DNA from 4 places in the Janthinobacterium sp. GW821-FHT03C08 genome. Region 2 is predicted to be linked to each of the others. Evidence: predicted binding sites of a transcription regulator. Region 2 holds the regulator's gene; each other region holds the start of a gene.
The links. The regulator FNR, encoded in region 2, switches genes on or off when oxygen is low (the NO sensors DNR and NnrR bind a similar motif). The targets are predictions, from matches to a motif close to TTGATNNNNATCAA.

Region 1 (7,724 bases), on a different contig from region 2:
GACGAAGGCTGTTTGTCCGTGCCCGGCGTCTACGACGGCGTCGAGCGCCCGGCCCGCATCAAGGTGCGCGCCCTGGACCGCCATGGCAAGCAGTTCGAACTGGAAGCCGATGGCTTGCTGGCCGTCTGCATCCAGCATGAGATGGATCATCTGCTGGGCAAGGTATTCGTCGAATACCTGTCGCCGCTCAAGCGCAACCGCATCAAGACCAAGATGATCAAGGAAATCCGCGGCCTCGAGCGCGAAGCGAGCCTGCGCGCGCAGAACCGCCGTTTCTAAGCCACTGCTGATAGACTAAGCAACAACAGTAGTCGTAACACCACGCCAGCCTGGCGCCTCCGGCGCGGGCCTGCGCACCTCACGTCAAGGAATAATATGAAAGTGATCTTCGCAGGCACGCCTGAGTTCGCCGCCACGGCCCTGAAGGACTTGCACGAGGCGGGATTCGAGATCCCGCTGGTGCTGACCCAGCCCGACCGTCCTGCCGGACGCGGCATGCAGCTGCACGCCTCGGCCGTCAAGCAGTACGCGCAGGCGCACGGCATCGAGGTGCTGCAGCCGCTGTCGCTGCGCATGGACAGCAAGGACCCGCAGCGCGCCGCCGAGGCGCAGGCGGCCCACGCGCGCCTGCTGGCCACGGACTACGACGTGATGGTGGTGGCCGCCTATGGCTTGATCTTGCCGCGCAGCACGCTCGACATCAAGCCTTGCATCAATATCCACGCTTCCCTGCTGCCGCGCTGGCGCGGCGCGGCGCCCATCCACCGCGCCATCGAGGCCGGCGACGACGAGACGGGCGTGACCATCATGCAGATGGAAGAAGGCCTGGACACAGGCCCCATGCTGGCCGTCGAACGCCTGCCCATCGAGGCGGGCGATTCCACCGCCACCCTGCACGACAAGCTGGCCAGCCTGGGCGGCAAGATGATCGTCGAAACCCTGCGCAAGATGCAGCAGCAACCGCTGGAAGCGGTGCCGCAGCCGGAAGCGGGCGTCACCTATGCGGCGAAAATCGCCAAGGACGAGGCGGCGCTCGATTTCAGCCAACCGGCGCTGGAACTGGGCCTGAAAATCCGCGCCTTCAACCCGTTTCCCGGCGCCTGCGGCCAGGTCGATGGCGTCACCATCAAGATCTGGGCCGCCGACGTGCTCGAAGCGGACAGCAAGGAAGCGCCCGGCCAGGTGCTGGCGGCAGACGCCCAGCACGGCATCATCGTGGCCTGCGGCAACGGTTCCCTGCGCCTGACGGAACTGCAAAAACCGGGCGGCAAGCGCCTGCCCGCGCTGGACTTCATCAAGGGTTTCCCGCTGGAAGGCAAGCGTTTCGTTTGATGCGGCACGCATGCCGGTGCCTATAAAAAAGGGCTTGCCGCGGCAAGCCCTTTTTGCATCCGGCTGCGTCGCCTAGCGGCGCGAGACCTTCATCAGGCGCGCGCCCAGGGTGGACGACAGGCTGACCTCGAAACGGCCGCCGGCCGGCAAGGCGCTCACGTCGACGCTGGCGTTGCCGCCCGTCAAGCCGCTGGCGACCACCGTCTTGCGGCCATCGGCGGCCACGTGCAGCACGGCGGCGTACGGTTCCGCCTGGGCATTCCAGGCCAGGGCCAGCTTGCCGCCCGTTTGCGTGGCATCAAAGCTGGCATCGTTGGCCGCCGCCTGGCTGCGGCGCGCAGGGCGCTCCAGCTTGGCTAATGCCTTGCCTTTTGCCAAGACTTGCACGTCGCTGATGTCGCCCGGGTTGGCAAAGCTGACGCGGAAATGGCTCATGGCGCTGCCGCCGTGGTCGGCCAGGGTGACGGCATCGAAGGGCAAGTCGATAGTCTGTCCCGCCGCCGTCACCACGCGCAAGGTATAAGCGTGTCCGCTGCCGCTGGCAGCATCGCCGATGCGCACCGACGAGGCAACGGCGGGACGCAGCCCCACGCCGGCAGGCGTGATGCGCCCGGAAATGGTCAGGTAGCCATGCTCGGCAGCGGACACGCTGGCGGCCAGCACATTGCCGCCCGTGCCTTGCGCGCTGCGTTTTTCCAGGAATTGCTGCACCCGGGCATAGCTGTAGTCGGAGAACCAGGCGCCGCTGCAATAGCTCATCACGTCCTTCATCGGCGTGCCCGCGCCATAGGCGGCCTTGCTCAGTTGGCCGATGCTGCCGTCATAGCTGCTGTTATACAGGGGCTGCGGCCCCAGATTGCCATTCGCATACGGATAATCGGTGGCCGGATCGGCCGGGCCGCCGCAGGCGACGTGCTGCAACGAGTGGTTGTGGCCCAGCTCATGCACGAGCGTCGTCAGCCATTCAGGCCAGCCATTGCCGAAGGGATCGACCGACGCCGTGCTGCCGTAGCGGACATCGAGGCCGATGGCCGAGGTGAAGTCCTTGCCGCTGGTGCGCTGGTTGATGTACGCTAGGCCGGCGGAACGGCCGACGGACATTTTCGGCACGAAGCCATAATAATAGGCGCCGCTGTCTTCGCGGATGCGCGCATCCTCCACCAGCGGCAAGGTGTTGCTCCACCAGCTGTCGGCCGTACTGCTGCCCGGCACGCTGAGCGGCGCGCGCGTGGTGATGCTGATATTTTCCGCCGCATACGGATACACGCGGATCAGGGCGGCACGGATCACTTCGGCGTCCGGCAGCTGGGCCACGCCATCGTCCGTGCTGAGCGGCACAAGCACGAGGCGGATCTTGGCCGCGCTGGCCACGGCAGGCGCCGCTTCCTGGCTCACCTGCGTGCCATCGTTGCCTACGGCCGTGACGCGCACGCGCACGCCGGGCAAGATCCAGGCCGCCGGCAAGACGCCGCTGAAGTTGCCGCTGAAACTGTAATCGCTTTTTTCCGTTGGCAAGATGGCGGGGCCGCTCATGGCGACGCTGCCCAGGTTGCCGCCAGTGGCAGAGGTGGCGCTCAAGGTCACGATGGGGCTGCTCCGTCCTGCCTGGGTGCCCAGCACGGACACGCGCACGGCGGCCGCCTTGCCGCGCGTCAGGCGCAGGGCCGTATCGCTGGCGTTCAGGTTCAGCACTTGCGCAAAATCAATACTGCCCAGGGTAAACGCCGACACCGTGCCCGCATTCACGGCGATGCGCGACGCGGCCGACAGCATCACATTGCCCGTCGCCGACGCCGGCGCGGACAGGACCAGCTGGCTGCTGCTGGCGCTGACGATGGTCGCCGGCGTTCCGCCCACGGAGGCGGCGCTGACCTGGTCGAGGTTCGTGCCCTGCACCGTCACCGACATCGCCTGGCCGCTGATGGCCGTGCTGATCGACGTCACCGTCACGCTGGCCAGCACGGTGTACGTGTCGCCGCTGGCGACGTCATTGTAGGGACCGCGCACCGTCAGCGGCCCCGTCGCGGCACCCGCCGGCACGAGGACGGTCACGCTGCCCGCGCCCTGGCTCTGCGGGACGGCCGAGGCGCCGCTGCCGAATTGCACCGCCGTGACGGCGCCCATGCCGCTGCCCGCGATGGTGACGCTGGAACCGACGCCGCCCGTGGCCGGTGCGACGCTGCTGATGCTCAGCGGCACATACACGTTCACGCTGTAGCTGCTGGCCGCCGTGCCGCTGGCACTGACAAGGCTCAAGGCGCCTGACACGGGCACGCCCGGCATGATCAAGGTAGCGCTCGTCTCGCTGACGGCACTCGTGGCCACGGTCACGCCGCCCACCTGGAAAGCCGTGACGCGGCTCAGGTTCGTCCCCGTGATCACGACGCTGCCGCCCACGGCGACGTTGCTTGCCGCAACGGCCGTGACGGCGGGAATCACGACGGGACTGCCCGACGTGGTTGCCACCACCGTGTCGCCGCCACTACTGCCGCCACCACCACAGGCGGACAGACCCAGCATGAGAAACAATGCAACAAGCAAATGGTTTTTCATGGCCGGCAACCATGTTCGAACAGCGCCAGGCCGGATGAGACACGCGGGAAATGTGACATATTGGTGACTTTTGGTGAGAATTTAATTTCGAGGAACCAATATTATCCGTGACTTCAATTCCGAAAGACAACTATTAATGCTTTTGATTCAATTGGTTTTGATAATAATTAAAATATCTACCTGGCAATTTTTATTGTGAGCATTATTCGTCTCCCTCTGCATTGTTTCAAATCAAGATTGTTTCCAGATATGCTTATTGCCATTCGATTCATGAAAAAAAATTGCGGCCGGATCAAATACTGTGGAAATATATCCACAAGCTAGAGGACATGCCTTCTCGCCAACTTTGCTGGAAGAATTAACGTTTTCAGTAAGATTTTCGAGAATGTAATTTTTGGAATCAGCGGGAAAAGCGGGGGAATACCGCCGTGATGGCGGCGAAGGATGGCTGCCGGTGTTGCAGGAACGGCCGCTGCGTGGCGAACGGCCGCTTTTGCCCAAAACCAAAGCAGCCTGATGCCGTATAATTTTAGACCCCGGTGAAATCAGGCGATTGCCACCTTCTGCCTGCCCTACCCGGCCGGCACTCTCCGTCAGCTGATCCTGCTGGCCCGCAACCGCCTCGCAATGTCTTGCCGCCGCGCCGCCGCCCGTTTGCCTATTGAAAGCATGAAATGAACGATACCGTGATCCCCGCCATGTCCCCGACCGAAGCCACCTTGCGCGCCATCCTGGCGCAGCGGATCATGATCCTCGACGGCGCCATGGGCACGATCATCCAGCAATACAAGCTCGACGAGGAAGCCTACCGGGGCGGTCCCACGGGCCGCTTCATCGATTTCGCCGCGCCGGCCGACAGCGGCGCGCGCGAACTGTTCGTCAAGGGCAACAATGAGCTGCTGACCCTGACGCAGCCGCACATCATCCAGGAAATCCACGAGCGCTACCTGGCCGCCGGCGCCGACCTGATCGAAACGAATACCTTCGGCGCCACGACGATCGCGCAAGACGATTACCACATGGCCCACCTGGCCTATGAAATGAACGTGCAGGCCGCCAAGCTGGCGCGCGCCGCCTGCGATAAATATTCCACGCCGGACAAGCCGCGCTTCGTCGCTGGCGCCCTGGGTCCCACGCCGAAGACGGCATCGATCTCGCCCGACGTCAACGATCCGGCCGCGCGCAACGTCACCTTCGACCAGCTGGTGGCGGCCTACCTGCAGCAGACGCAGGGCCTGGTGGAGGGCGGCGCCGACGTGTTGCTGGTGGAAACCATCTTCGATACCTTGAACTGCAAGGCGGCCCTGTTCGCCATCGACCTGTTCTACGAACAAAACCCCGGCGTCGCGCGCCTGCCGCTGATGATTTCGGGCACCGTCACGGACGCCTCGGGCCGCATCCTGTCGGGCCAGACCGTGCCCGCCTTCTGGCATTCCGTGCGCCACGCGAAACCGCTGACGATCGGCCTGAACTGCGCCCTGGGCGCGGCCCTGATGCGCCCGTACGCGGAAGAGCTGGCGAAGATCGCCGACACGTTTGTCTGCATCTACCCCAACGCGGGCTTGCCCAACCCCATGAGCGACACGGGCTTCGACGAGTTGCCGGCTGACACGTCCGCCCTGCTGCGCGAATTCGCCGACGCGGGCTTTTTGAACATGGCGGGCGGCTGCTGCGGCACCACGCCCGAGCACATCGCCGCCATCGGCGCGTTGCTGTCGAAAAACACCCCGCGCACGGTGCCGGCCCCGTCGCACGACTTGCGCCTGGCGGGCCTGGAACCGTTCGTCGTCAACGACGAATCGCTGTTCGTCAACGTGGGCGAGCGCACCAACGTCACGGGCTCGAAGGCGTTTGCGCGCATGATTCTCAACGAGCAATACGACGAAGCCCTGTCCGTGGCGCGCCAGCAGGTGGAAAACGGCGCGCAGGTGATCGACATCAACATGGACGAGGCCATGCTCGATTCGCAGGCGGCCATGACGCGCTTTTTGAACCTGATCGCCTCCGAACCCGATATCTCGCGCGTGCCCATCATGGTCGACTCGTCGAAATGGTCCGTCATCGAAGCGGGCCTGAAATGCGTGCAGGGCAAGGCCATCGTCAATTCCATTTCCATGAAGGAAGGCGAGGAAGAATTCCTGCGCCAGGCGAAACTGTGCCGCCGCTACGGCGCGGCCGTCATCGTCATGGCTTTCGATGAAAAGGGGCAAGCCGATACCTTCGAGCGCAAGATCGAGATTTGCGCCCGCGCATACCATTTATTGATCGATGCCCTGGACTTCCCGCCGGAAGACATCATTTTCGACCCGAACATCTTTGCCGTCGCCACCGGCATCGAAGAGCACAACAACTACGCCGTCGACTTCATCAACGCCACGCGCTGGATTAAGGAAAACTTGCCGTATGCGAAGATCTCGGGTGGCGTGTCGAACGTATCCTTCAGTTTCCGCGGCAACGATCCGGCCCGCGAAGCCATCCATACCGTCTTCCTGTACCACGCCATCAAGGCCGGCATGACCATGGGCATCGTCAACGCCGGCATGGTGGGCGTGTACGACAACCTGGACCCGGAATTGCGCGAACGCGTGGAAGACGTGGTGCTGAACCGCCGCGAAGACTCGACGGAGCGCATGATCGAATTTGCCGGCACCCTGAAGGCGGGCGGCAAGGCCGAGGCGCAAACCCTGGCCTGGCGCGAAGGGACGGTACAGGAGCGCCTGTCGCACGCGCTGGTACACGGCATCACGCAATTCATCGTGGAAGACACGGAAGAAGCGCGCCAGGAACTGCTGCACAATGGCGGCCGCCCCATCCACGTGATCGAGGGCCCCTTGATGGCCGGCATGGACGTGGTCGGCGACCTGTTTGGCCAAGGTAAAATGTTCCTGCCGCAAGTGGTGAAATCGGCGCGCGTCATGAAGCAGGCCGTGGCCCACCTGATCCCGTTCATCGAGGAAGAAAAACTGCTGGAAGAACAGCGCACGGGCATCGTCGCCAAGCCGAAGGGCAAGATCATCATGGCGACCGTGAAAGGCGACGTGCATGACATCGGCAAGAATATCGTCACGGTAGTCTTGCAATGCAACAACTTCGAAGTGGTCAACATGGGCGTGATGGTGCCGTGCTCGGAAATCCTCGCGCGCGCCAAGGTGGAAAACGCGGACATCATCGGTCTTTCCGGCCTGATCACGCCGTCGCTGGAAGAAATGGCGTATGTCGCCAAGGAAATGCAGCGCGACGAACACTTCCGCATGATGAAGATTCCCCTGCTGATCGGCGGCGCCACCACCAGCCGCGCCCACACGGCCGTGAAAATCGCCCACAACTACGACGGCCCCGTGATCTACGTGCCGGACGCTTCGCGTTCCGTGTCCGTAGCGCAATCCTTGCTGACGCCGGAACAGCGCGACAAATACGTGGAAGACATCGAACTCGACTACGCGCGCATCCGCGAGCAGCACGCCAACAAGAAGGCCCTGCCCATCCTGCCGCTGGCCCAGGCCCGCGCCAACAAGATGGTCGTGCCCTTCGACGGCGCCTGCACGCCCGTGAAACCGAAGTTCATCGGCCGCCGCGTCTTTAAAAACGTCGACCTGGCCACCCTGGCCAACTATATCGACTGGGGCCCGTTCTTCCAGACCTGGGACCTGGCCGGCCCCTTCCCCGCCATCCTGACGGATGAAGTGGTGGGCGACGCGGCCACCAAGGTGTACGCGGAAGGCCAGGCCTTGCTGAAAAAACTCATCGACGGGCGCTGGCTGACGGCCAACGGTGTCGTGTCCCTGCTGCCGGCCAATAGCGTCAATGACGACGATATCGAGGTGTACACCGACGATACG
Region 2 (7,724 bases):
CTTCATCCTGACCGCCGGCTACCTGGGCATGGTCTACTACTTCATCCCGAAACAGGCCGAGCGCCCCGTGTACTCGTACCGTTTGTCCATCGTCCACTTCTGGGCGCTGATCTTCACCTACATGTGGGCGGGTCCGCATCACCTGCACTACACGGCCTTGCCTGACTGGACGCAATCGATCGGCATGGTCTTCTCGCTGGTGCTGCTGGCACCGAGCTGGGGCGGCATGATCAACGGCATCATGACTTTGTCGGGCGCCTGGCACAAGCTGCGCACCGACCCGATCCTGAAATTCATGATCGTCTCGCTGTCGTTCTACGGCATCGCCACCTTCGAAGGTCCGATGATGTCGATCAAGACCATCAATTCGCTGTCGCACTACACGGACTGGACCGTTGCCCACGTGCATGCGGGTGCCCTGGGCTGGGTGGGCTTCATCACCATGGGTTCCATCTACTACCTGCTGCCGCGCCTGGCGGGCCGCACGCAGATGCACAGCACGCGCCTGGTCGACGTGCACTTCTGGGTGGCCACCATCGGCATCGTGCTGTACATCGCCGCCATGTGGATTGCCGGCGTGATGCAGGGCCTGATGTGGCGCGCGGTCAACCCGGACGGCACCCTGACCTACACCTTTGTCGAAAGCGTGAAAGCAACGTATCCGTACTACGTGGTGCGCGTGGCCGGCGGCCTGCTGTACCTGTCGGGTATGTGCATCATGGGCTACAACACCTGGATGACCTTGCGCGGCAGCAAACTCCCCGTCGCCCGCATTCCGGAACTGAACGCGGCGCACGCCTGATAGGAGCAAGAGCAAATGAAATTTTCACATGCATGGATTGAGAAAAACCCCTGGCTGCTGATCGCCCTGGTCACGGTGGTGATCAGCATCGGCGGCGCCGTCGAGATCGTCCCCCTGTTCTTCCAGAAGAGCACGACGGAGCCCGTCGCTGGCCTGAAGCCGTATTCGCCGCTGCGCCTGGCGGGCCGCGACATCTACGTGCGCGAAGGCTGCTACAACTGCCACTCGCAGATGGTGCGTCCGCTGCGCGCGGAAACGGAACGCTATGGCCACTATTCGGTCGCCGGCGAGTTCGTCTACGACCGTCCGTTCCAGTGGGGTTCCAAGCGCACGGGGCCGGACCTGGCCCGCGTGGGCGCCCGCTACAGCGACGAATGGCACCGCACGCACTTGAACAACCCGCGCGACGTGGTGCCCGAGTCGAACATGCCGGCCTACCCCTGGCTGGCGAAGACCAAGCTGGTGCCCGACGACATCATGCCGAAGATGCGCGCCCTGAAGCGCCTGGGCCAGCCATACAGCGATGCGGAGATCGCCGCCGGCCCCGCGCAGCTGCAGGACAAGACGGAAGAAGACGCCCTGGTCGCCTATCTGCAGGGCCTCGGTACATTAATCAAAACAAGGAATTAGCATGGCTATCGAAAACCTGTTTGACAGCGCCAGCAGCGTCATGACGGTGGTTTCCTTTACCACCTTCGTCGGCATCCTGTGGTGGACGTTCAGCCGCAGCAACAGCGACTTCGACGCGGCGGCGCGCCTGCCGTTCGCCGACGAGGCGCTCGACTATCCGGCCGAGGCCGAGACGAACCTGGCGAAGGAGCGCAACCATGGCTGACTTTACCAATGGCTTCTGGAATATCTACATCGTCGTGCTGTCCCTGCTGGGCATCATCGGCTGCGGCGTGCTGCTGTACTCGCAGTCGAAAGTGAAAGTGGCCGCCGGCGCCCCCGCCGACGGCACCACGGGCCACGTCTGGGACGAGGACTTGAAGGAACTCAACACGCCGATGCCGCGCTGGTGGATGTGGCTGTTCTACATCACCATCGTCTTCGCACTGGCCTACCTGTTCCTGTATCCGGGCCTGGGCACGTACGCAGGCAGCCTGGGCTGGAAATCCTCGGGCCAGTACGAGGAAGAGCTGAAAAAGGCGGAAGCCGAGTACGGCCCCCTGTTCAACAAGTACCTGGGCCAGGACCTGAAGACGGTGGCCGCCGATCCGCAGGCGCAAGCGATCGGCCAGCGTCTGTTCCTGACCTACTGCGCGCAATGCCACGGTTCGGATGCGCGCGGCAACAAGGGCTTCCCCAACCTGACGGACAAGGACTGGCTGTATGGCGGCGATCCGGCCACCATCAAGACCACCATCATGCACGGGCGCAATGGGCAAATGCCGCCGATGGGCGCCGCGCTGGGTTCCGAAAAGGATGTCGAGAACGTGGCCCATTATGTGCTGAGCCTGTCCGGTTCCACCTCGGACCCCGTCAAGTCCGTGCTGGGCAAGGCCAAGTTCGGCGCCTGCATGGCCTGTCATGGCGCCGATGCGAAGGGCAACCAGATGCTCGGTTCGCCTAACCTGACGGACAAGATCTGGCTGTACGGCGGCAGCGCCGATACCATCATGGAAACCGTACGCAAGGGTCGCAACAACACCATGCCGGCCTTCAGCGACTTCCTCGGCGAATCCAAGGTACACGTGCTGTCGGCGTATGTCTGGAGCCTGTCGAATCCCCAGACGCCCGTGAAATGATGTAATGGAACCTCAAGTCATCAAGATGTATGCGGCCCGCGAGCAAATCTACCCTCGCGAGGCCAAAGGACGCTACGCTACCTGGCGATGGGTATGCGTATGGCTTACCCAGCTGGCGTTCTACGGCTTGCCGTGGTTGACCTGGAATGGCAGGCAAGCCCTGCTGTTCGATTTGACCACGCGCAAGTTCTACATTTTCGGCGTCGTGCTGTGGCCCCAGGATTTCATCTACCTGGCGGCCCTGCTGATCATCTGTGCGTATTTGTTGTTCCTCGTCACGGCCATTGCCGGGCGGGTATGGTGCGGGTTCTCTTGCCCGCAAACGGTATACACGGAAATCTTCCTGTGGGTCGAACGCCACATCGAGGGCACGCGCAGCGCGCGCATGGCCCTCGACAAGCAGGGTCCGTCCCTGCGCAAGGCGTTCAAGAAGACGGCCAAGCACCTGGTGTGGGGCGCCATCGCCCTGTGGACGGGCTTTACCTTTGTCGGCTACTTCACGCCGATCAAGGAACTGGCGCAGGCGGTGACCACCCTCAATTTCGGTCCCTGGGAATGGTTCTGGGTCTTGTTCTACAGCCTGGCAACCTACGGCAACGCGGGCTGGCTGCGCGAGCAGGTGTGCAAGTACATGTGCCCCTACGCGCGCTTCCAGAGCGCCATGTTCGACCAGGATACCCTGATCATCACCTACGATGCCAAGCGGGGCGAACCGCGCGGCGCGCTGAACAAGAAGGCGCCCGATGCCAAGCTGGGCGACTGCATCGACTGCACCCTGTGCGTGCAGGTGTGTCCGACCGGCATCGATATCCGCAACGGCCTGCAGTATGAATGCATCGGCTGCGCCGCCTGCGTGGATGCCTGCAACAGCGTGATGGACAAGGTCGACCGGCCCCGTGGCCTGGTACGCTACAGTACCGACCATGCGATGGAAAACAACTTCAACTCGCAGCAGATCCGCCGGCGCGCCATGCGCCCGCGCGTGCTGATCTACACGTCCATCCTGGCCCTGATCATCATCGCCGTGTGTACCTCGCTGGCCCTGCGCACGCCATTGAAAATGGACGTGATCCGCGACCGCGGCTCCATGGGACGCGAAGTGGAAGACGGCATGATCGAGAACGTCTACCGCCTGCAGATCATGAACACCTCGGAGCAAAGCCAGCATTTCAGGATCAGCGTCTCCGGCCTGCCGGGCCTGACCCTGCTGACGCGCGACGAAGTGACCCTGCAGCCGACGGAAACCCTGGGCTGGCCCATCCGCCTGCGCGTGCCGCACGGCGTGGGCGAGAAGGGCTCGAACAAGATTGCCATCGAACTGCAATCGCTGGACGACCCGTCGCTGCATGTGCGGGAAAACGCGGTGTTCATCGTGCCGCGGTAATGTAGGAAGGCCAATCCCCGCATGGGGATTGGCCGCTTAAACAGGAGAATAAAATGTCCGACAGTCTGAAACTGCAAGCCCCCGTGGCGCCCTGGTACAAGCATCGCTGGCCATGGCTGCTGATGGTCGGCCCCGGCCTGTCCGTCGTCGTCGGCAGCTGCATGGCGTATATCGCGTTTACGCAGCCGGACGCGCTGGTGGTGGGCGATTATTACAAGCAGGGCAAGGCCATCAACCAGGACTTGCGGCGCGATACGGTTGCCAGCAACCTGGCGATGGATACGCGCCTGTCCTACGACGTGGCGCAGGCGCGCCTGAGCGGCGCCGTGCACAGCTTCGGCAAGGCTTACCAGGCGCCCTTGCAGCTGCACCTGGCGCATGCGACGTTGCCGGAGAAGGATATCAGGCTGCTGGTGCAGCCCGATGCGGCCGGCAATTTCTCGGTGGCCCTGCCGATGCTCGAGCGCAGCCGCTGGCAGGTGCTGGTGGAAAACGACAAGCGCGAATGGCGCCTGTCCGGCATCTGGACCTGGCCCCTGCAGCGCAGCATCGCGCTGCACGCGGACGAGGAACTGTAGGCCTATTTACAAGTATCCGTGCCGGCCGTAATGGCTTTCAATTTCGCGGGCTGCAGGATTTCAATTTCGCGATTAGAGACGCGCAGCCAGCCTTCCTTCTTGAATTTCGACAATAAACGGCTGACGCTCTCGATGGTCAGTCCCAGGTAATTGCCGATTTCCTCGCGCGACATGCGCAGCTGGAACTTGCTGCCCGAGTAGCCCCGCGCCTCGTAGCGCGACGCCAGGTTGACGATGAAGGCGGCAAAGCGCTGCGTCGCCTGCATATTGCCCAGCAACAGCATCACGCTTTGCTCGCGCGTGATTTCCTGGCTCATCATGCGATGGAAATGCCGCAGCAGCGTGGGCATATTGCCCAGCAATTGTTCCAGGCTGGAAAACGGGATTTCACACACTTCGCTGTCTTCCAGCGCCACGGCATTGCAGTGGTGGCGGTCGGCGCTGATGGCGTCCATGCCCAGCAGTTCGCCAGCCATCTGGAAACCCGTCACCTGTTCTTCGCCGCCTGGATTGATCTGGTACGTCTTGAAGTGGCCCAGGCGGATGGCGTACAGGTTCTGGAACGAGTCGCCGATGCGGAACAGCGAGGCGCCGCGCGCGACCTTGCGGCGGCGGCCGATGATCTGGTCGAGCCGGTCCATGTCGCCCACGTCGAGTCCCATCGGCAGGCACAATTGATGCATGCTGCACGTCGAGCAGCGCGCACGCAACGCTTCCACGTTCACGGCGGGCACGGCTGGAGAGAGTAGCGCTTCTGTCATGTCAGACCCTTTTAGAAAATGCAATAACAAGTTTACTGCATAGTGCGTTGCCATGTGCCAATTTCACGGCAATTCACCGTAATTTCGCTGAATAAACGACGTCCGGCATTTAATTTTATGGCAACATCGTCAAAAGCCCGTTCCAGCGCGGAAAATTACGCGGCCTGCGCTTGCCAAGTTGAAGTATTGATAGGAAAATTCCTGACAGCATTATCTGCCGCCTGTGCCTCCGGGTACTCAAAGGAAATCATGAAGCCTCTCGGCATTAAAGCAAAAGTCGCGCTGGCCACCAGCCTGACCTCGATCGCCATGATCGCCGTGGTCACCGTGGTGCAGGTCAAGCACATGCGCGACGATTTCACGCAAGTGCTGCTGAGCCAGCAAACGGCGCTGATCGAGCGCACGGCCGAGGAACTCGACGACAAGCTGGCCATGCTGCTCGACATCGTCACCCAGACGGCGCGCCACCAGCCGCCCGCCCTGATGGCCGACGCCGGCGCATTGCGTGACTACTACACGCAGCGCACCATGCTGGCCCTGTTCGACGACGTGCTCGTGCTCGATACGCAGGGCAAGGTGGTGGCCAACGTGCCCGAGGTGCAGGGGCGCAACGGCACCGACGTAGCCGACCGCGGCTATTTCCAGACCGTCATGCGCACCAAGCAGGCCATGATCACGGAACCGATGCTGGGCAAGACCAGCCATTTGCCCATCGTGCAGATGGTCGCCCCCGTGCTGGACAACAACGGCGAGGTGGCCGGCATCGTCATCGGCGTGCTGCGCCTGTACAAGGACAACATGCTGGGGCGTTTGCGCACGGCCAAGGTGGGCAAGAGCGGCTATTTTTTCATCCTCACGCGCGAAGCCGTGCCCCGCTACGTGCTGCATCCCGACCCCAGCCGTTTGCTGCAGCCGCGCGCGGCGGGCGCCAACGTCGTCACCACGCAGCTGCTCAAGGAAGACGGCGAAGGCAGCATGGTCAGCACCAACAGCCGCGGCATCACGGGCGTCAACAGCTTCAAGCGCTTGAAGTCGGTGAACTGGCTGCTGGCCGCCTCGCTGCCCGTGGCCGATGCCTTCGAACCATTCGACGGCGTGCTGTCGCGCCTGGTGCTGTGGAGCATCTGCGCCTCGCTGCTGGCCGCGGCCGTGCTGGGCTGGGTGACCGTGCGCCTGCTGTCGCCCCTGGTGCGCCTGCGCGACACGCTGCTGTCCCTGCGCGCCTCGGGCAAGCGCTTTACCCCCGTGCCGGTGCAGCAGCGCGACGAGATCGGCGAACTGACGGAGGCGTTCAACGGCCTGATGAGCGAGCGCGACCGGCTGCAGCAGGAGGTCGAGACGCGCGCCCTGGAGCTGGAGCAGGAACGCGACCGCGCCGAGGCGGCCAACCGCGCCAAGAGCGACTTCGTCGCCAACATGAGCCATGAAATCCGCACGCCCCTGAACGCCGTGCTGGGCATGGTGTATCTGTTGGGAAATACCAAGCTCAACATCGAACAGCGCAAGTACCTGACCATGGTACGCGTGGCGGGGCAGTCCCTGTTGGGCATCCTCAACGATGTGCTCGATTTTTCCAAGATCGAGGCGCGCCGCATGGACTTGTCGCCCGTCGAATTCGACCTCGACGAGGTCATGAATACGCTGGCCACGACGATGACCATGAACGCGGGCGAGAAAGAGCTGGAGCTGGCCATCGCCGTCGAGCCCGACGTGCCGCGCCGCCTCGTCGGCGACGCCCAGCGCCTGCAGCAAATCCTCGTCAACCTGGCCGGCAACGCCATCAAGTTTACCGAGAGCGGCGAAGTGGTGGTGGCCGTCAGCCTGGCCGAGGGCGACACTGAACAGGCCTGGCTGCGCTTCGAGGTGCGCGACACGGGCATCGGCATGACGGCCCAGCAGCAGGCCCAGCTGTTCACGGCCTTTTCGCAGGGCGACCAGAGCATCACGCGGCGCTTCGGCGGCACGGGCCTGGGCCTGGCCATCAGCAAGCACCTGATCCACATGATGGGCGGCGAAATCGCCGTCGCCAGCAGCGAAGGCAAGGGCAGCCGCTTCTGGTTCAGCGTGCCGTTCGAGGTGCTGGCGCCGCCGGCCGAAGCGCGCCGCACGCCCACCCTGGGGCCGCTGCGCCTCCTGGTGGCCGACGACAACCGCACCACGCGCGAGCTGATCGTCAAGCTGATCCATGCCTGGGGCTGGGATGCGGACGAGGTCGATTCGGGCTTTGCCGCCATCGAGCTGTACCGCGAACGCCTGGCGCAGCAGCAGCCCTACGACGTGGTGCTGGCCGACTGGCACATGCCCGTCATGGATGGCCTGGCCACGGCCAAGGCCATCCGGCAAGCCGCGTCAGGCCAGCGCCAGCCCATCGTGGTGATGGTCAACGCCTTTGCGCGCAACCACCTGGAGGAAATCTCCAGCGCGGCCGAGGCCGATGTCGTGCTGATGAAG
Region 3 (7,724 bases), on a different contig from region 2:
TCGCCGTATTTGAGCAAGCCCATGCGCGTGCCTGCGGGCTAGGGCGCGGGCCGGTATCAGGCGCCGCGCTGACGGTGCGGGGTGCGGCCTGCGCCGGCGGTGGCGCCATGGCGGGGGGCGCCGCGCAGCGGACTGTGCAGTGCGCGGCGTTCCGCATGCGCGCCTGTCACGAGACTGGCCGGGTCCTGGAACGCCTGCTCCTCGCCAGTGACGGTGGGCGATGTCGCCTGGCTATCGAGGGTAAACACGGCCACGGCGGCCGACAGTGTCACGGCCTGGTCCTGCAGGCTGGCCGCCGCCGCGGCCGCCTGTTCCACCAGGGCGGCATTTTGCTGCGTGACATCATCCATTTGCGTGACGGCCTGGTTGACTTCCGTGATGCCCGACGCCTGCTCGGCGCTGGCCTGTTTCACGCGCTGGATGATGTCGTTGACTTGCTGTACCGAGGCAACGATGGCACCCATGCTGTCGCCGGCCTTCTGCACGGCCACGCTGCCGCCATCGATGGTGGTGACGGACGTGGCGATCAGGGTCTTGATTTCCTTGGCCGCTTGCGCCGAGCGGTGCGCCAGGGTGCGCACTTCGGAGGCGACCACGGCAAAGCCACGGCCTTGCTCGCCCGCGCGCGCCGCCTCCACCGCCGCGTTCAGGGCGAGGATATTGGTCTGGAAGGAAATGCCGTCGATCACGCCGATAATTTCCACGATCTGGCGCGAATTGGCCCGTATCGTCGCCATTGTCGCCACCGCCTGCTGCATCGCCGCGCCCCCTTGCACGGCCAGGCCGGACGCTTGCGCGGCCAGGTCGCAGGCCAGCTGGGCATTGTTGGCATTGTCGTTGACGGCTTCCGTCAGCGTTTCCATGGCGCTCGATGTTTCTTCCAGCGAACTGGCCTGCATTTCCGTGCGCGCCGACAGGTCCAGGTTGCCGCTGGCAATTTCGCGCGAGGCCGTGTCGATCGATTGCACGGCATCCATGATGGTGCGCAAGGTCTGGTTCAGGTTGGCGATGGTCTGGTCCAGCACGCGCGACGTGTCGGCGATTTCGTCGCTGCCCTGCTTGGGCGCGCCGGCCGTCAGCTTGCCGGCCGCCAGGTCTTGCACGGCGTCGGCGATGCCGCGGATTTCCCCCAGCATGGCACGCCGCACCAGCATGGTCACGACGATGGAAACGAGGATGGAGAGCAGCACGGTCAGCAGCATGCTCCAGCCCAGGCTGCGAAATTCCGCGCTGGCCGTCGCGTGCGCCTGGCTGCTGAGCGTGGTTTCCAGCGCCGACAGTTGCGCCAGCTGCGTACTGAGCTGGACGAACTGCGTTTCCGCCTTTTGCATGGAATTGGTGGCGATGGACTGGTCCATCTGCGCCATTTCCATGGTTTCCAGCACCGCGTTGCGGTAGCCGGACAGGGCCTGGATGGCCGCATCGAGCAAGCTGCGCTCGGCGCCCGTGGCCGTGCTGCGCAGCGCCGTCAGCTGCTTGCCGATGGCGAGGTGGCGCGCCTTGATCTGTTGTTCCAGCGCATCGATACGGGCCTTGGCGAAGCTGCCATTGGTCCATGACAGCAACTGGTACATATTGCCGTGTACATGCTTGGCGTCACCGGCCACGTCGGAAGCCGCCTTCAGGTGCGTGATGCGCACCCGCACCATGTTTTCCAGCGAAGCATTTTGCCGCACCATGCCATACCAGGCGCCGCTGGAACTGAGTATCAGCAGCAGCAGCACGAGGGCGGGCGCCAGCAGTAATTTTGGTCCGATGCGTAGTCGATTGAGCATGTCTGACTCCTGCCAGTGGGACTGTACACGCCGGGGGCGCCGCAGCGGCCAGCTGCCGCGCCCGCACGGCGCCGGGAGGGCTTATTTCTTGTAGATGCCCGCTTCCAGCACCACGTCGTTGACGCGCAAAATGTACGTGGTCTTGGGCTCGATCTTGCCGCTGGTGGGATTCTTGTACTGGTAGTCGACCCAGCCCTTGCCCTGTTTTTGCGCCAGTTCGATGATTTCACGGCGGTATTTCTTGCCATTCGCATCCGGCACGTCCGTCAGGTCCTTGCCGACGATGGACGGATTGATGGGATGGGCCAGCACGATGCCCGTCTTGATGTCGCGCATGTCCACATACAGCGAACCCTGCACGAAATCGGGATCTTTCGCCGTGATCTTTTTCATCATTTCTTCCTTGCCATGCGCCTTCATGAAGGCGGCGCCCCGTTCGGCCATGGCGATGGCGTCTTTTTCCGTCGGTTCGACCGCGGCACTGACGCTGGCGCTGGCAAATGCCAGGCACAGCAGGCTACCCGTGAATAAGCGTTTCATGAAAACTCCTTTGAGATCGAGGGATGTGTTGCCAAGTCGTAATTTACGTCGGTGTGGCTGGCATCAAGTTGCGATGGAACAAACTAAGGTGTTGCTTGAAGGCAGCTTGCGGCATATCGCAGCGCTTGTTGATGTGTGGCAATTTGGTTCCTTGCGGCAAGAACTATGATGACTTTCGCAGCATGCCGCGTGACGTGGCGTGCACTCAAACAGGGCGAGATAGTCTGATGTTGGGCTGATTTCGTGGAAGTTATCGTCATTTACTGGCAAGGAGCCGACCGTGTCCGCACTCATTACCGAGCCGTTCCCATCCAAATTCAAGCCGTATACGCGGCAAACCATTCAGCAGGCGCGGCAGTGGGCCTGGCTGCCGGAAGAGCAGCGCGAAGCCGTGCAAGTGGTGTCGCATGTGTTGCCATTTCGCACCAACGAATATGTGCTCGATCAGCTGATCGACTGGAACAACATTCCGGACGATCCCATCTACCGCCTCGTCTTTCCCCACCGCGACATGCTGCCGCCGGAGCAGTACGCGCACTTGCGCGACCTGGTGCTGGTCAAACAGGACAAGGCCGCCATCGATGCCTATGTGCATGGCTTGCGCCTGGGCATGAATCCCCATCCCGCCGGGCAGATGACGCATAACGTGCCCCGCGTCAACGATGCCCCCGTGCGTGGCTTGCAGCACAAATATGCGCAGACGGTGCTGTTTTTCCCCAGCGCGGGACAGACTTGCCACGCCTATTGCACCTTCTGTTTCCGCTGGCCCCAGTTCGTCGGCATGGACGACATGAAATTCGATGCGCGCGAATCGCATGAACTGGCCGCCTACCTGAAACTGCATCCGGAAGTGACCGACGTGCTGATCACGGGCGGCGATCCGATGATCATGAACACGCGGCAGCTGGCTGCCTACCTGGAGCCGCTGCTGGAGCCGGGCCTGGAACACATCCAGAACATCCGCATCGGCACCAAGTCGGTGGCGTACTGGCCGCAGCGCTTCGTCTCGGACCGCGACGCGGACGACTTGCTGCGCCTGTTCGAGCGCATCGTCAAGGCGGGCAAGAACCTGGCCGTGATGGGCCATTACAGCCACGCCGTCGAGTTGCGCCAGGACATCGCGCAGCAAGCCGTCAAGCGCATCGTCTCCACGGGCGCCACCCTGCGCATGCAGGGGCCGCTGATCCGCCACATCAATGAAGACCCGAAAAGCTGGGCCGAGCTGTGGCAGACGGGCACGCGCCTGGGGGCGATTCCGTACTACATGTTCGTCGAGCGCGACACGGGGCCGCGCGGTTATTTCGAGTTGCCGCTGGCAAAGGCGCACGAGATTTTCCAGGCCGCCTACCAGATGGTGTCCGGCCTGTCGCGCACGGTGCGGGGGCCGTCCATGAGCGCTTTTCCCGGCAAGATCGTCATCGATGGCATCGTCACCATCAATGGCGAGAAACTGTTTGCCCTGCAATTCTTGCAGGCGCGTAACCCGGACTGGGTGCGCCGGCCGTTCTATGCGAAGTTCGATGCGGAAGCGACGTGGATGGACCATCTGCAGCCGGCGTTTGGCCACGATAAATTTTTCTTCGAGACGGATGAGCCTGTACCGCAGCTGCCGCACAAGGTCATCCGCCTGGCGCAGGCGGCCTGAACATGCACGCCGCCGGCGCGCCAGCCCGCTCCGGCGTGGCCGTGTTTTGCCTGGTCTTCCTGCCGTTTGCGCTGGGGCACTACCTGTCTTGTCTCTTGCGCGGCGTCAATGCCGTGCTGACGGCCGAACTGCTGGGCGCCGTGCCCCTGACGCCAGCCCAGCTGGGACTGCTGACCAGTGCCTTCTTTCTTGCCTTTGCGCTGGTGCAATTGCCGGTCGGCATGGCGCTGGACCGCTACGGCCCCCGCGCCGTGCAAGCCTGGCTGATGGCGCTGGCGGCACTGGGCGTGTGGCTGTTCAGCCGGGGCCACAGTTTTGCCGAGCTGATATGGGCGCGCGCCCTCATGGGGGCGGGGTTGGGCGGCTGTTTCATGGCCGCCGTGAAAGCGATTTCGTGCGCCATCGCGCCGTCGCGCCTGCCTTCCGTGCACGGCTACCTGATTGCCGTCGGCGGCCTGGGCGCGGCCACGGCCACCATGCCCGTCAAGCTGGCACTGCACTACACGGACTGGCGCGGCGTCTTCCTGGGGCTGGCGCTGGCGGCGCTGGCCATCGGTTTGCTGATCCGCCTGCTGTCGCCCGCCATGCCTGTCCCGACCGCGGCCGCCAGCAAGGCCAGCGTCTGGAGCGTATATGCCGACGCGCAATTTCGCCGCACCATCGCGCTGATCCTGTTGCCGCACACGGTGTTTTTTGGCGTGCAAGGCTTGTGGATAGGGCGCTGGCTGGCCGACGTGGGCGGCCTGTCCGAGGATAACGTGGCGTATCTGTTGTACCTGGGCATGGCTGCCGTCATCTTTGGCGCCATCGGCATGGGCATGCTGACGGAATGGGCGGGCCGGCGCGGCATCGACACCATGCAGGTTGCCGCCACCGGCATCGTCCTGTTTGTCGGCGCGCAAGTGGCCATGGCGTGCAATGCCGTGCCCAGCCTGCCCCTGCTCTCCGTCCTGTTCACCCTGCTGGGCACGGTCACGGGACTCGAGTATGCAATCGTCGCGCAAAGCATGCCGGCCAGTTTGACGGGCAGGGCGGCCACCTGCCTGAACCTGCTCATTTTTACGGGAGCCTTCCTGGTGCAGGCCGGTTTCGGACTGGTCCTCGGCTGCTGGCCCCTGAACAGCCACCAGCAGTACCCCGCCCAGGCTTACCAGGCGGCGTTCGGCGTGCTGGTGGCGCTGCAATTGCCGGGCCCGGCGATGTATTTCATGCGCCAGCGTGCGCGCACTTCGGGCGCGCTGCGGGCCGGTACGGCGGCCATGCTCAAGGCCAAGGACGACTAGCCACGCTGGCCGCCGTGCCCGTCACCGGGCAAGGAACCATCCTGCCCTGCCATTGCAGTTGCCCCCTGCGCACCCTTGCTGGCAGGCCGGCTTCGCCCGCGCCGTCGCCTGCCATCCGCCGATTGCCGCCCGCGGCATCAATCTTTCGCTGGTGCATCAATATTTTGTATTTTTTGATAATTAAATATTATACAATCCCCGCTATCAATCATTTCCGTAGAGAAATTATCGACATGAAGTTACTCCCATATCTTGCGTTCGTTTTTCCTTTGCTGGCGCTGCCGCCGTCCGCCTGGGCCAGTCCCGCAGTGCCGTCGGCTAGCCAGGATGCCGCCCGGGGGCAGTTGGTCGACGCCCTGTTTGCCAGATGGGACCGGCCCGATTCCCCGGGCGCCGCGGTGCTGGTGGTGCAGGATGGCCGCGTCGTCTACCGGGGCAATGTCGGCATGGCCGACATCGAACAGGGACGCGCGATGACGTCGTTGACCCCCATCCACGTCGCTTCGCTGTCGAAGCAGTTCACCGCCTTCGCGATCCTGCTGCTCGCGCAGGAGGGCAAGCTGTCACTCGACGATGACGTGCGCAAGTATGTGCCCGAACTGCCGGACTTCGGCCAGACGATACGCATCCGACACCTGCTGAGCCACACGAGCGGCTTGCGCGACCAGTGGAATCTGCTGGTGATGGCGGGCTGGCGCATGGACGACGTCATCACGGACGACGATGTGATGCGCCTCGTGCGCCGCCAGCGCGCCCTCAATTTCGCGCCCGGCAGCGATTTCGCCTACAACAATACCGGCTACACGCTGCTGGCGGCCATCGTCCGGAAGGTGTCCGGCAAGCCGCTGGCCGAGTTTGCGCGGGAACGCATCTTCGAGCCCCTCGGCATGCGGCATACCGTTTTCCGTGAGCAATATGCCACCCTGGTGGCGCGCCGCGCGCAGTCTTACCAGCCGGCGCCGGCGGGCGGCTATGCCGGTGTTGCCCTGTCGTATTCCACGGTCGGCCCCACCAGCGTGTTGACGACGGCCGATGACCTGGTGCTGTGGGCAAACAATTTCGACGATGGCCGGGTCGGTGGCCCTGCCTTGCTTGCGCAGATGCAAACATCGGCTGTCTTCAACGATGGCAAGCCTACCGGCTATGGCGGCGGCGTCGAGGTCGGCACGTACCGCGGCTTGACAAGCATCGATCACAGCGGCGCCGATGCCGGCTTTCGCAGCTATCTGGCCCACTTTCCCCAGCAACGGCTGACGGTCATCGTCGCCGCGAACGGTGCCGATGTGCAAGCCAGCCGGCTGGGCCAGCGCATCGCCGACATCTATCTCGATGGCCAGCTGGAACCCTTGCCGAAACCTTTGCCCACTTATTCGGACGGCGTGCAGGTGCCGCTCGCGCCCGCCCGAATGGATGCCCTGCTGGGCACCTACGCGCTGGAAAACGGTTCGGCGATCACCTTTGTCAGGGAACAAGACCATCTGTTCGGCTGGACGGCGGGCGACGACAAGATGCAGTTCTACCCGGCCGGCGAGCGCGAGTTTTTCGTCAAGTTGAGCAACGCCAGCTTCCGTTTCGATGCGCCCGATGCGGACGGCGTCATCGGCGGCGGCACCTGGCTGCGTAACGCGCGGGCCGTGCGGGCCAGGCGCCTTGCGCCCGCCCGGCTGTCCGCGCAGGAGCTGCAGCCTTTGCTGGGGGAATACTACAGCGACGAATTGCATGCGCTCTACACCGTCACGGCCAGGGATGGCAGCGTGGTGCTGGGCTATGCGCGCGGCGACATCGCGCTGGCGCCATTCGGCAAGCAGAGCTTCGTTGGCCCCTGGCCATTCGGCCTGGTGACGTTCCAGTGCCTGGCAGCGCAGGACTGCAAGGGATTCACGGTCACGGAAAGCCGCGCCAGCGAGGTGGCCTTTGCGCGCGTGGCCCCCTTGGGCGTGGCCGGCGGCAAGCCCGTGCCCTGAGGGCGCGACATGCCGTCTCCCTGCGCAGGCATGGCCTGATTCCCGTGTTTTTCATGGCCCCCTGCAGGTGCGCCAGACCATCCGGTAAAATGGCAGCCTGCACAGCGGCAATGATCAACTCCAAGGAAGACTATGAAACTCGTTCGTTATGGACGTCCAGGCAAGGAAAAACCGGGCCTGATCGATGAAGAAGGCAAATTGCGCGACCTGTCCGGCGTGATTGCCGATATTGACGGCGCGCAACTGTCCGACAAGGCCTTGCGCAAGCTGGCCAAGCTCGACGAAAAGACGCTGCCCCTGGTGCGCGGCAATCCCCGCTTCGGCGTGCCGCTGGCCAAGGTCGGCAAGTTCATCGGCATCGGCCTCAATTACGCGGACCACGCGGCCGAGGCGGGCATGCCGATCCCGTCCGAACCCATCGTCTTCATGAAGGCGATCAGCTGCCTGAACGGTCCCGACGACAATGTCGTGCTGCCGAAAGGCTCGAAAAAGACGGACTGGGAAGTGGAACTGGGCG
Region 4 (7,724 bases), on a different contig from region 2:
GTTGCCCTCGCCCGCCGCCGTGCCCACGCCCGGCAGGTAGCGCAGGACGTCGGTCATGCTGCGCATGTCCTGGTCGCGCAGCAGTTCGCCCGTGACCACGCTGACGGCTTGCGGCGTGTCGCGCAGGGGCGTGTCATGGCGGCTGGCGGCCGCTGAGCTGGCGCGGCGGTAGCCAGAGTCGCCCTCGCCCGTCACCGTGACGGGCGCCAGCACCTGCAGGCCGACCCCTGCCCCATCCAGGTCGGCGCGCACGGGCGGCGGCGCCAGGCGGACGATGTAACTGCCGTCGGCCAGGGCCACGGCCACCAGGCCTGTGCCTGCCAGCAATTGCTGCAAGCCCTGGCCGATGGCCACCGTGGCGTTCAGCCCGACGCTGCGCTTGCCCTGCGTCAAGCCACCTTCGGCCGACAGCAAGATGCCTGCCTGCCCGGCGAACTGGCGCAAGGCCTGGCCCAGGGGCGCGGCGGCGATGCGGAAGCTGCGCGGCGCATCCGAGGCCGCCGCTGCCATCGCATACATGGCGGGCACGGCCAGCAGCGCCGCGGCCAGGGACAGCGGCAGCAGACGGCGGGCAAACGGCAGGGATGAAGGGGACAGGGGCACGGCGTTCCTAGGTGGTGTTGAGCAGGCTACCTCTACCTTGCCAAACAACTTTTCAAAAAGGGAACCAGCTTTGAGAAATATTCTTATTTACAGTTTTGGGCGCGCTTCGACCGTCACCCACCAGTCGTGCAGGCGGTGGACCTTCACGGGCAAGGTCGCTTCCAGGGCCGCCAGGATGCGGTCCGTGTCGGCCAGCGGATAGCTGCCCACGAGGCGCAGATGGGCCACTTCGGGCGCGCAGCCCAGGTGGCCGCGCCGGTAGCGCGACAATTGCGCGAGGAAATCGTCGAGGCGCATCTGCTCGGGCTGCAGGCGGTACTCGATCCACGCGGCCCCGTTCGGATCGGCGGCGAAGGGCTCGCCGATACTGCCATCGCCGAAGCGGATCTGCTGGCCGGCGGGCACGATGCGCGGCGTGCCGCCATCGCGGGGCGCCACCTCGACGCGGCCCTCGTAGACGGCCAGCAAGGTCGTATCGCCCTGCGGCCGCACGCTGAAACGCGTGCCCAGCGCGCGCAGGCGGCCGTGCACGGTGTCGACGACCAGCGGGCGCGCCGGCTGCCGGCAGTCTGGCGCCGTGGCAAGGTGGATTTCGCCCCCATACAGCTTGATGAGGCGCAAACCGGCGCCATAGTCGATATCGAGGGAAGTTGCCGTGTTCAACCACAGCTGCGAGCCGTCGGCCAGCGCCATCTTGCGGATGGTGCCGACGGGGGTGTGTTCCGCCGCTTGCAGGCCGGCGAGCCAGCTGCGCGCATCGCGCCGCCAGAACATGGCGCCGCCCAGTCCGCTCGTCAGGCACAGCAGCAGCAAGCCCTTGACGGCGCTGCGGCGCGGGCCCGCCTCGTCGAGCGCCTGGCGCGCCGGCTCGCCCGGCAAGTGGCGGAATTCGGCGCTGACGGCTTCCACCCTGCGCCAGGCGGCCCGGTGAGCGGGAGACGCCGCATGCCAACGCTCCCACGCTTGCCGGTCGGCGGGCGCCACGTCATCCCCGCGCAGCACGGCGAACCATTCGGCCGCCTCCTGCAGGATGGCGTAGTCGGCCGGCGCCTGGCGCAGCGCGGAGGCGGACTCAGGCGGCATCATCCATGCACAGCATGCATTGCAGCATGGCTTGCGCCATGTATTTTTTCACCATGCGCTCCGATACTTCCAGCTGGCCGGCGATCTGCGCATACGTCAGCCCGTCGAGCTGCGCCAGCAGGAAGGCCTGGCGCGCGCGCGGCGACAGGGTATCGAGCATGGCATCGATGCGGTACAGGGTTTCGACCAGCAGCGCCCTCTCCTCGGGCGACGGCGCCGTCAGCTCGGGCCGGCTGGCCAGCGCGGCGAGGAAGGTGCGCTCCAGGGTCAGGCGGCGCCAGTGGTTGACCAGCAAGCCGTTGGCGACCGTGCTCAGGTAGGCGCGCGGTTCGCGCAGGCCGTCCGCCGACTGCGTGGCCAGCATGCGCACGAAGGTGTCCTGCGCCAGGTCCGCCGCACCGTCGCGGCAGCCCAGCTTGCGCCACAGCCAGTGATACAGCCAGCCATGGTGGCTGGTGTACAGGTCGCTGAAGCTATCGAGGGAGGGAGAAATGGTGGACACGGGCAAACGGACAAAAGGGCTGCCGGACTTGCCTGCCAAGTGGGTCAGCCGGTATCAGGAATTCATGCTCAGGAATGCTGGATCATTTCATGATCACGAATGAGAATGATTTTTATTTTCACACAATTTCACTGCGATGTAAATTATCAATGTCATCATTTTCAAATTCCGTGGCGATTTTGCGCCGCCCCGGACATCCCGCCATTATTTGCGAATGATTCTCGTTTGCGATACTATAGCAGCCTTCACCACCCCTGCCATGCCGTCCGACGCCATGCATGGCTGCGCTATCGAAAGCCGATTCATGACCACCTCCCCTACCCTGCACCGGCCCCAGCTGCGCGCCAGCGCCGACGCCGCGCCCGAAGCGCACCAGCAGCGCCAAGCTGCCGCCGCATCGCCGCGCCGGCACTGGAACTGGAAGCAGGTCTGGTTTCAACTGCACTGGTTCATCGGCATCACGGCCGGCACGGTCCTGGTGATCATTGGCCTGAGCGGCGCCACCCTGGCCTTCAAGGATGAGCTGCTGGACCTGATGAACCCCGGCGTGCGCCACGTGCCCGTGGAAACGCGCGCGCCGCTGACGCCGGGCCAGCTCGCCAGCATTGCCGCGGCCGAACACGGCCAGCGCGTGGCGTCCATCACCATGTATGCGAAAGCGGGCGCGGCGCCCCGTTTATTCTTTGCGCCGAAGCATGGCCAGCGGCGCGGCGAGTCCATTTATGTGCACCCGTACACGGGCGCCACCCAGCCGGCGCTGGCGGGCGCGGAATTTTTCGAATGGACGGAATCGCTGCACCGCTGGCTGCTGCTGCCCCGCGATCCGGGCCGGCAAGTGGCGGGTGCGCTGGCCCTGTGCCTGCTGGGCCTGGCACTCTCCGGCCTGTACCTGCGCTGGCCGCGCCGCCCGCTGGACTGGCGCACGTGGCTGACGTTCGACCCGGCCCTGAAAGGCCGCTCCTTCCTGTGGAATCTGCACGCCGTGGCCGGCACCTGGTGCCTGCTCGTCTACGTGGCGCTGACCCTGACGGGCATCTACTGGAGCTATGACGTGGTGCGCGACAATATCGACGCCTGGGCCGGCAAGCCGCCCCGCGTGGCACAGGCGCCGGGCAAGAAAGGCCCGCCGAAAGAGAACAAGGAAGCGCCCGCCGTCGACGTCGGCCCGGCCTGGAACAGCTTCCAGCAGCACGCCCCCGGCTGGACCCTGGCCAGCGTGCGCCTGCCCACGCGCCCGGACGAAGCCGTGCAATTCACGTGGCTGGCCGCCGACGCGCCGCACGAGCGGGCGCGCAGCCGCATGGACATCCTGCCGGCCGACGGCAAGGTGACGGATAACGCGCCGTACAGCCAGCAGGGACTGGGGGCGCGCCTCGTCAACATCATTTATCCGCTGCACATGGGTACCTACTTCGGCTTGCCAGGACGCATCATCGTCACCCTGGCCAGCCTGGGCCTGCCCCTGTTCGCCATCACGGGCTGGATGCTGTACCTGGGCCGCCGCAAGGCGAAGCGGGCCGTGCAGGCGCAGCGCGCCATGCTGGCCGGCACGCCCGGCAACGCGGGCACGGGCTTGCCCACCCTCGTCGCCTACGCCAGCCAGTCGGGCCAGGCCGAGCGCCTGGCCCTGGAAAGCGCGCGCGCCCTGCAGCAGGCGGGCGCGGCCGTGGACGTGCAGTCGCTGGACCAGTTCGATCCCGCCCAATTGCGCCAGTACGAACGGGCCTTGATCGTCGCCAGCACCTTTGGCGAAGGCGAGGCGCCGGACGGCACGCGCCGCTTCGCGCGCCTGCTGCAAGCCACACCGGGCACGCCGCTGGCGGGCCTGGAAGTGGGTGTATTGGCCCTGGGCGACCGCCATTACAGCGCCTTCTGCGGCTTTGGCCATGCGCTGGAGCAACAACTGCACGCGCTGGGCGCCACGCCACTGTTCCCGCTGATCGAGGTGGACAAGCACGATCCCGCCGCCCTGGCCGCCTGGTCGCAGGCACTGGCCCGCTGCAGCGGCAGCGCCATTGACGCCATCGGCGTGCAGGAAGAAGCATCGTATGACACGTGGCATCTGACGGGCCGCGTGCTGCTCAACCCGGGCAGCCTGGGCGGCGAACTGCACGAAATCACCCTGGCCGGCCCGGCCGGCGCAACGTGGGAAGCGGGCGCGCTGGCTGAAATCATTCCCTGCAATGCGGATGGCAGCGATGGCGACGGGGATACTGCCCACCATGCACCGCGCAGCTATTCCATCGCCTCGATGCCGGCCGATGGCGCGCTGCAATTGCTGGTGCGCCAGGAAACCCATGCGGGCGGGGACAATCAGGGCCATGGCCTCGCTTCCGGCTGGCTCACGCGCTTCGCCCCGCCGGGCGCGGCCATCCGCTTGCGCCTGCAAGCCAACCCCGGCTTCGCCCCTGCCCTGGCGGACGTGCCCTGCATCTATATCGGCAACGGTTCCGGCCTGGCCGGCTTGCGCGCGCACCTGCGCGCGCGCCAACGGGCGGGACTGGCCCGCAACTGGCTGCTGTTCGGCGAACGCCAGCAAGCTTTTGACAGCATCTGCGGCGCGGAGTTGCAGGGCTGGCTGGACAATGGCCACCTGGCGCGCCTGGACCGCGTCTTCTCGCGCGACGGCGCCGGGGACCAGCGCGAATATGTGCAGGACCGCCTGCGCGCCAACGCAAATGAACTGCGCGACTGGCTGGCGCAAGGCGCCATCGTCTGCGTGTGCGGCAGCCTGCACGGCATGGCGGCCGGTGTCGATGCTGTGCTGCAAGAAGTGCTGGGCCAGGATGGCGTCGACGCTCTGCTGGCCGCCGGCCGCTATCGCCGCGACGTGTATTGAGCTACATCAAAGCACCTTGCCTGCCGCCGCCCTGTGTGCGGCGGCGAACGGTGAAAAACCGCCACGGGACTAGAGTGGGCACATGGTGGCAAGCGTGCCGCCCCACCCATCAGTTGCGAGGTCCCCCATGAAAAACCCCTGGATGAGCATGTACCTGAGCGCCGCCAACCGCATCGCCAATACGGCGCGCGGCCAGGCCACGGCGGCCGTCAAGCGCGAAACGGCCAAGAATACGCGGCAGCTGACGCAAGTGTGGTTCGACTCCTTCCTGCCGGCGGCGGGCCAGCCGCGCAAGCGCCGCAAGGCCAGGTAAGCGGGCGACGGGCAGGCACACTGGTGCAGTGCATCACAGCAACTAGTTGAAGTTTCAATCAAATGAACTAAACTGCAAGCATGGTAGTAAAGATATGAGCACGCGATTGAAGTGACCGGCAGGCGCCGCACCCCCGCGCCGCCACCGGCTCATCAGGAGACGACCATGTTGACGCTCAAAGTGCTGCTCTGCCTTGCCCTCTCGGCGCTGCTGCTGATACCGCTGGTATTGCGGGATGCCATGCAGACGTCGGCCGGGCAACAGTTGCAGGTGCCGAACGTGGATGCGCAAGGCATGTGGGCCCGCTGGCCCAAGCAATAAGCCTGCGCGGGGCTGAAAAAACGCCGCCGGCTGCATTGCCGCGCCGCGCAGCACAGTCGTGTTGCCGTCGGCACGGCGCCTTGCCGGCAGTGTCTTTCGGCGGCACCCGCCAGTTGCCCGTCAAGGGTTAGCATCGTTGAAACCGCTTTGTTGCGGGTGGGACAGTGTTCCCTGGCTCCCCTGCTCCAGCTTGCTTCTTCCCCGCCTTTCTTCACCATACTTTTGATCCAGATCATGGATTTACCGCGTTCCTGCGCCCACACTGGAACAGCCCGGCTCGCATCGGGACGGGTTCAACGGGGAGGTTTGGCATGCATGATTCGCATTGGAAAGAAGAGATGGCACTGGGCGTGCCCGCCATCGACGAGGCGCATGAAGCGCTGTTTCTGGAGCTGGGGCGGCTGTCGCAACTGGGCGACCAGCATTTCAGCGCGGCGTTCCGCGACCTGATCGCGGCCGTCGAGCGCGATTTTCGGGAAGAAGAAGACTTGATGGAGGAAATCGGCTTTCCTTCGCTGGCCAACCACCGCGAACAGCATGCGCGCGTGCTCAGCGGCCTGCACCATGCCTGGGCCGCCGTCGACGAAGGCGACCTGGCACAGGGACGCCACGCGCTGTCGCTGTTGCCGCAATGGCTGATCTTTCACCAGGCCACCATGGACCTGGCCCTGGCCGCGGCGCTGGAACTGGCGCAGCGCCAGCCCCAGTAAGCGCCGTCCGCGCCCGTCCTACAGCAGCAGCACGGCAGCCTGCTCGGGCAGCACGACGCGATAGTGGCCCGGGTATTTGTCTTCGCCATCGAAGATCTTGCAGAACACGGGCTGGTTGATGTCGTTGACGGCCGGCTCGTTCATGGGCAGGGTGGCAATCAGCTGCTCGCCATCCATCAGGCGCAGCGCGCTGCCCGTCTCGGCCGCGCAAAAGGCCAGTGCCTGCACCTCGCTGGCGAACGGCCGCTTGTACCACGGCGTGATGGCCCGCACGGCGCGCCGGGCGTCGTGCAGGACCTGGCCGATGCGCGTGACATTCCATGCGTCGCGCGCGACCGAGGGCTGGATGACGATGTTCGCCGTCAACTCTCCCTTGCCCTTGTTGACGAGGAAAGTACCGTCCTGGGCCGCGATATCGTCATTCAGGGGCACGACGAACACGCCCCCTTCCGACACCTTGATGGGAATCGGCGGGCCATTGCCCTGCAGGGCCACGCGCACGTCGTCGATGGTGGCGCTGAGCTTGGCGGGAATCAGGCGCAAGGCCATGACCACGTTGCCGCTCGACACTTGCCACACCTTCCTGGCCGTCAGGTAGCTGTCGCGGTAGGCCGTGAAACGTATGCGGGGCGGCTTGGCGTCGCCATTGGCCGTGATCGTCACCGTTTGCGGCGGCAACGCTTCCGCCGCAGAGGCGGGCTCGCTGGCCGGCGCGGCGGCGGGCGGCGCGGCCTCGCCGGCGGCGGAGGCCGCAGCACTGGCGCTGGGCGGCGACGCGGGAACAGCCGGCGGCGGCGCGTGCTCCTGGGCCTGGCCCAGCGAGACGACACACCACCACCCTGCACAGGCTATCCATGTACGCATGCAATTCTTTCAAATAGGAAAATATTTTGTCAGCGTCTGCATTATCGCAGAAGCCCCGCCAACGCGCCGCCAACGGCCGGCATGCACTCTTCTGATGCGCACGCTTGCTTAATTGGCAAATAGCCCATATATTGATAATGATTCTTATTCACTAAATGTGACAGGCATCGCACGCACGTCCCTCCCGCGCCCCGCGCCGGAACCGCTATCCGAGCCAGACCCCGGGCCAGCCTCCCGCCATCCCCCAGCTACTGCGCCATGCGCCAGACGAGATAGGAACCCTCACGACTAAAAATATGCCAGGAAAATGATGCAATCGACTACCGTCTTCTCTTCTTCGCGCCAGCCCGCCTTGCGCCCTCTCCCCCGCCTGCTGCCGGCCGTCCTGCTGGCCCTTGCCGCCGGCGCGTCCCTGCCGGCCCGGGCAGCCGATGCCGCGCCAGCCGACGTGACCATCCCCGCCGTCACCGTGCTGGGCCAGTCGACGGC

Region 1: AC07VL_RS17010 (IPT/TIG domain-containing protein) is a predicted target of FNR. The motif match lies at 4,107-4,120, and genes of this name have one in related genera.
Region 3: AC07VL_RS06190 (KamA family radical SAM protein) is a predicted target of FNR. The motif match lies at 2,444-2,457, and genes of this name have one in related genera.
Region 4: AC07VL_RS11480 (bacteriohemerythrin) is a predicted target of FNR. The motif match lies at 5,884-5,897, and genes of this name have one in related genera.

The regions. Positions count from the first base shown of each region.
Region 1 covers NZ_JBWKUP010000011.1:51,981-59,704, reverse strand. Annotated here, with positions in the region: gene def (peptide deformylase) at 1-279, shown strand, start outside; gene fmt (methionyl-tRNA formyltransferase) at 376-1,332, shown strand; gene AC07VL_RS17010 (IPT/TIG domain-containing protein) at 1,405-3,852, opposite strand; gene metH (methionine synthase) at 4,560-7,724, shown strand, end outside.
Region 2 covers NZ_JBWKUP010000009.1:242,646-250,369, reverse strand. Annotated here, with positions in the region: gene ccoN (cytochrome-c oxidase, cbb3-type subunit I) at 1-802, shown strand, start outside; gene ccoO (cytochrome-c oxidase, cbb3-type subunit II) at 818-1,432, shown strand; gene AC07VL_RS15155 (cbb3-type cytochrome oxidase subunit 3) at 1,434-1,637, shown strand; gene ccoP (cytochrome-c oxidase, cbb3-type subunit III) at 1,630-2,550, shown strand; gene ccoG (cytochrome c oxidase accessory protein CcoG) at 2,555-3,934, shown strand; gene AC07VL_RS15140 (FixH family protein) at 3,988-4,512, shown strand; gene fnr (fumarate/nitrate reduction transcriptional regulator Fnr) at 4,515-5,273, opposite strand; gene AC07VL_RS15130 (response regulator) at 5,523-7,724, shown strand, end outside.
Region 3 covers NZ_JBWKUP010000003.1:377,513-385,236, forward strand. Annotated here, with positions in the region: gene AC07VL_RS06175 (DNA-3-methyladenine glycosylase) at 1-42, shown strand, start outside; gene AC07VL_RS06180 (methyl-accepting chemotaxis protein) at 57-1,775, opposite strand; gene AC07VL_RS06185 (cache domain-containing protein) at 1,857-2,315, opposite strand; gene AC07VL_RS06190 (KamA family radical SAM protein) at 2,596-3,960, shown strand; gene AC07VL_RS06195 (MFS transporter) at 3,963-5,243, shown strand; gene AC07VL_RS06200 (serine hydrolase domain-containing protein) at 5,477-7,207, shown strand; gene AC07VL_RS06205 (fumarylacetoacetate hydrolase family protein) at 7,340-7,724, shown strand, end outside.
Region 4 covers NZ_JBWKUP010000007.1:114,307-122,030, forward strand. Annotated here, with positions in the region: gene AC07VL_RS11450 (TonB-dependent siderophore receptor) at 1-603, opposite strand, end outside; gene AC07VL_RS11455 (FecR domain-containing protein) at 691-1,689, opposite strand; gene AC07VL_RS11460 (sigma-70 family RNA polymerase sigma factor) at 1,676-2,188, opposite strand; gene AC07VL_RS11465 (PepSY domain-containing protein) at 2,493-5,027, shown strand; gene AC07VL_RS11470 (hypothetical protein) at 5,155-5,340, shown strand; gene AC07VL_RS11475 (hypothetical protein) at 5,506-5,661, shown strand; gene AC07VL_RS11480 (bacteriohemerythrin) at 5,973-6,371, shown strand; gene AC07VL_RS11485 (hypothetical protein) at 6,390-7,235, opposite strand; gene AC07VL_RS11490 (TonB-dependent siderophore receptor) at 7,546-7,724, shown strand, end outside.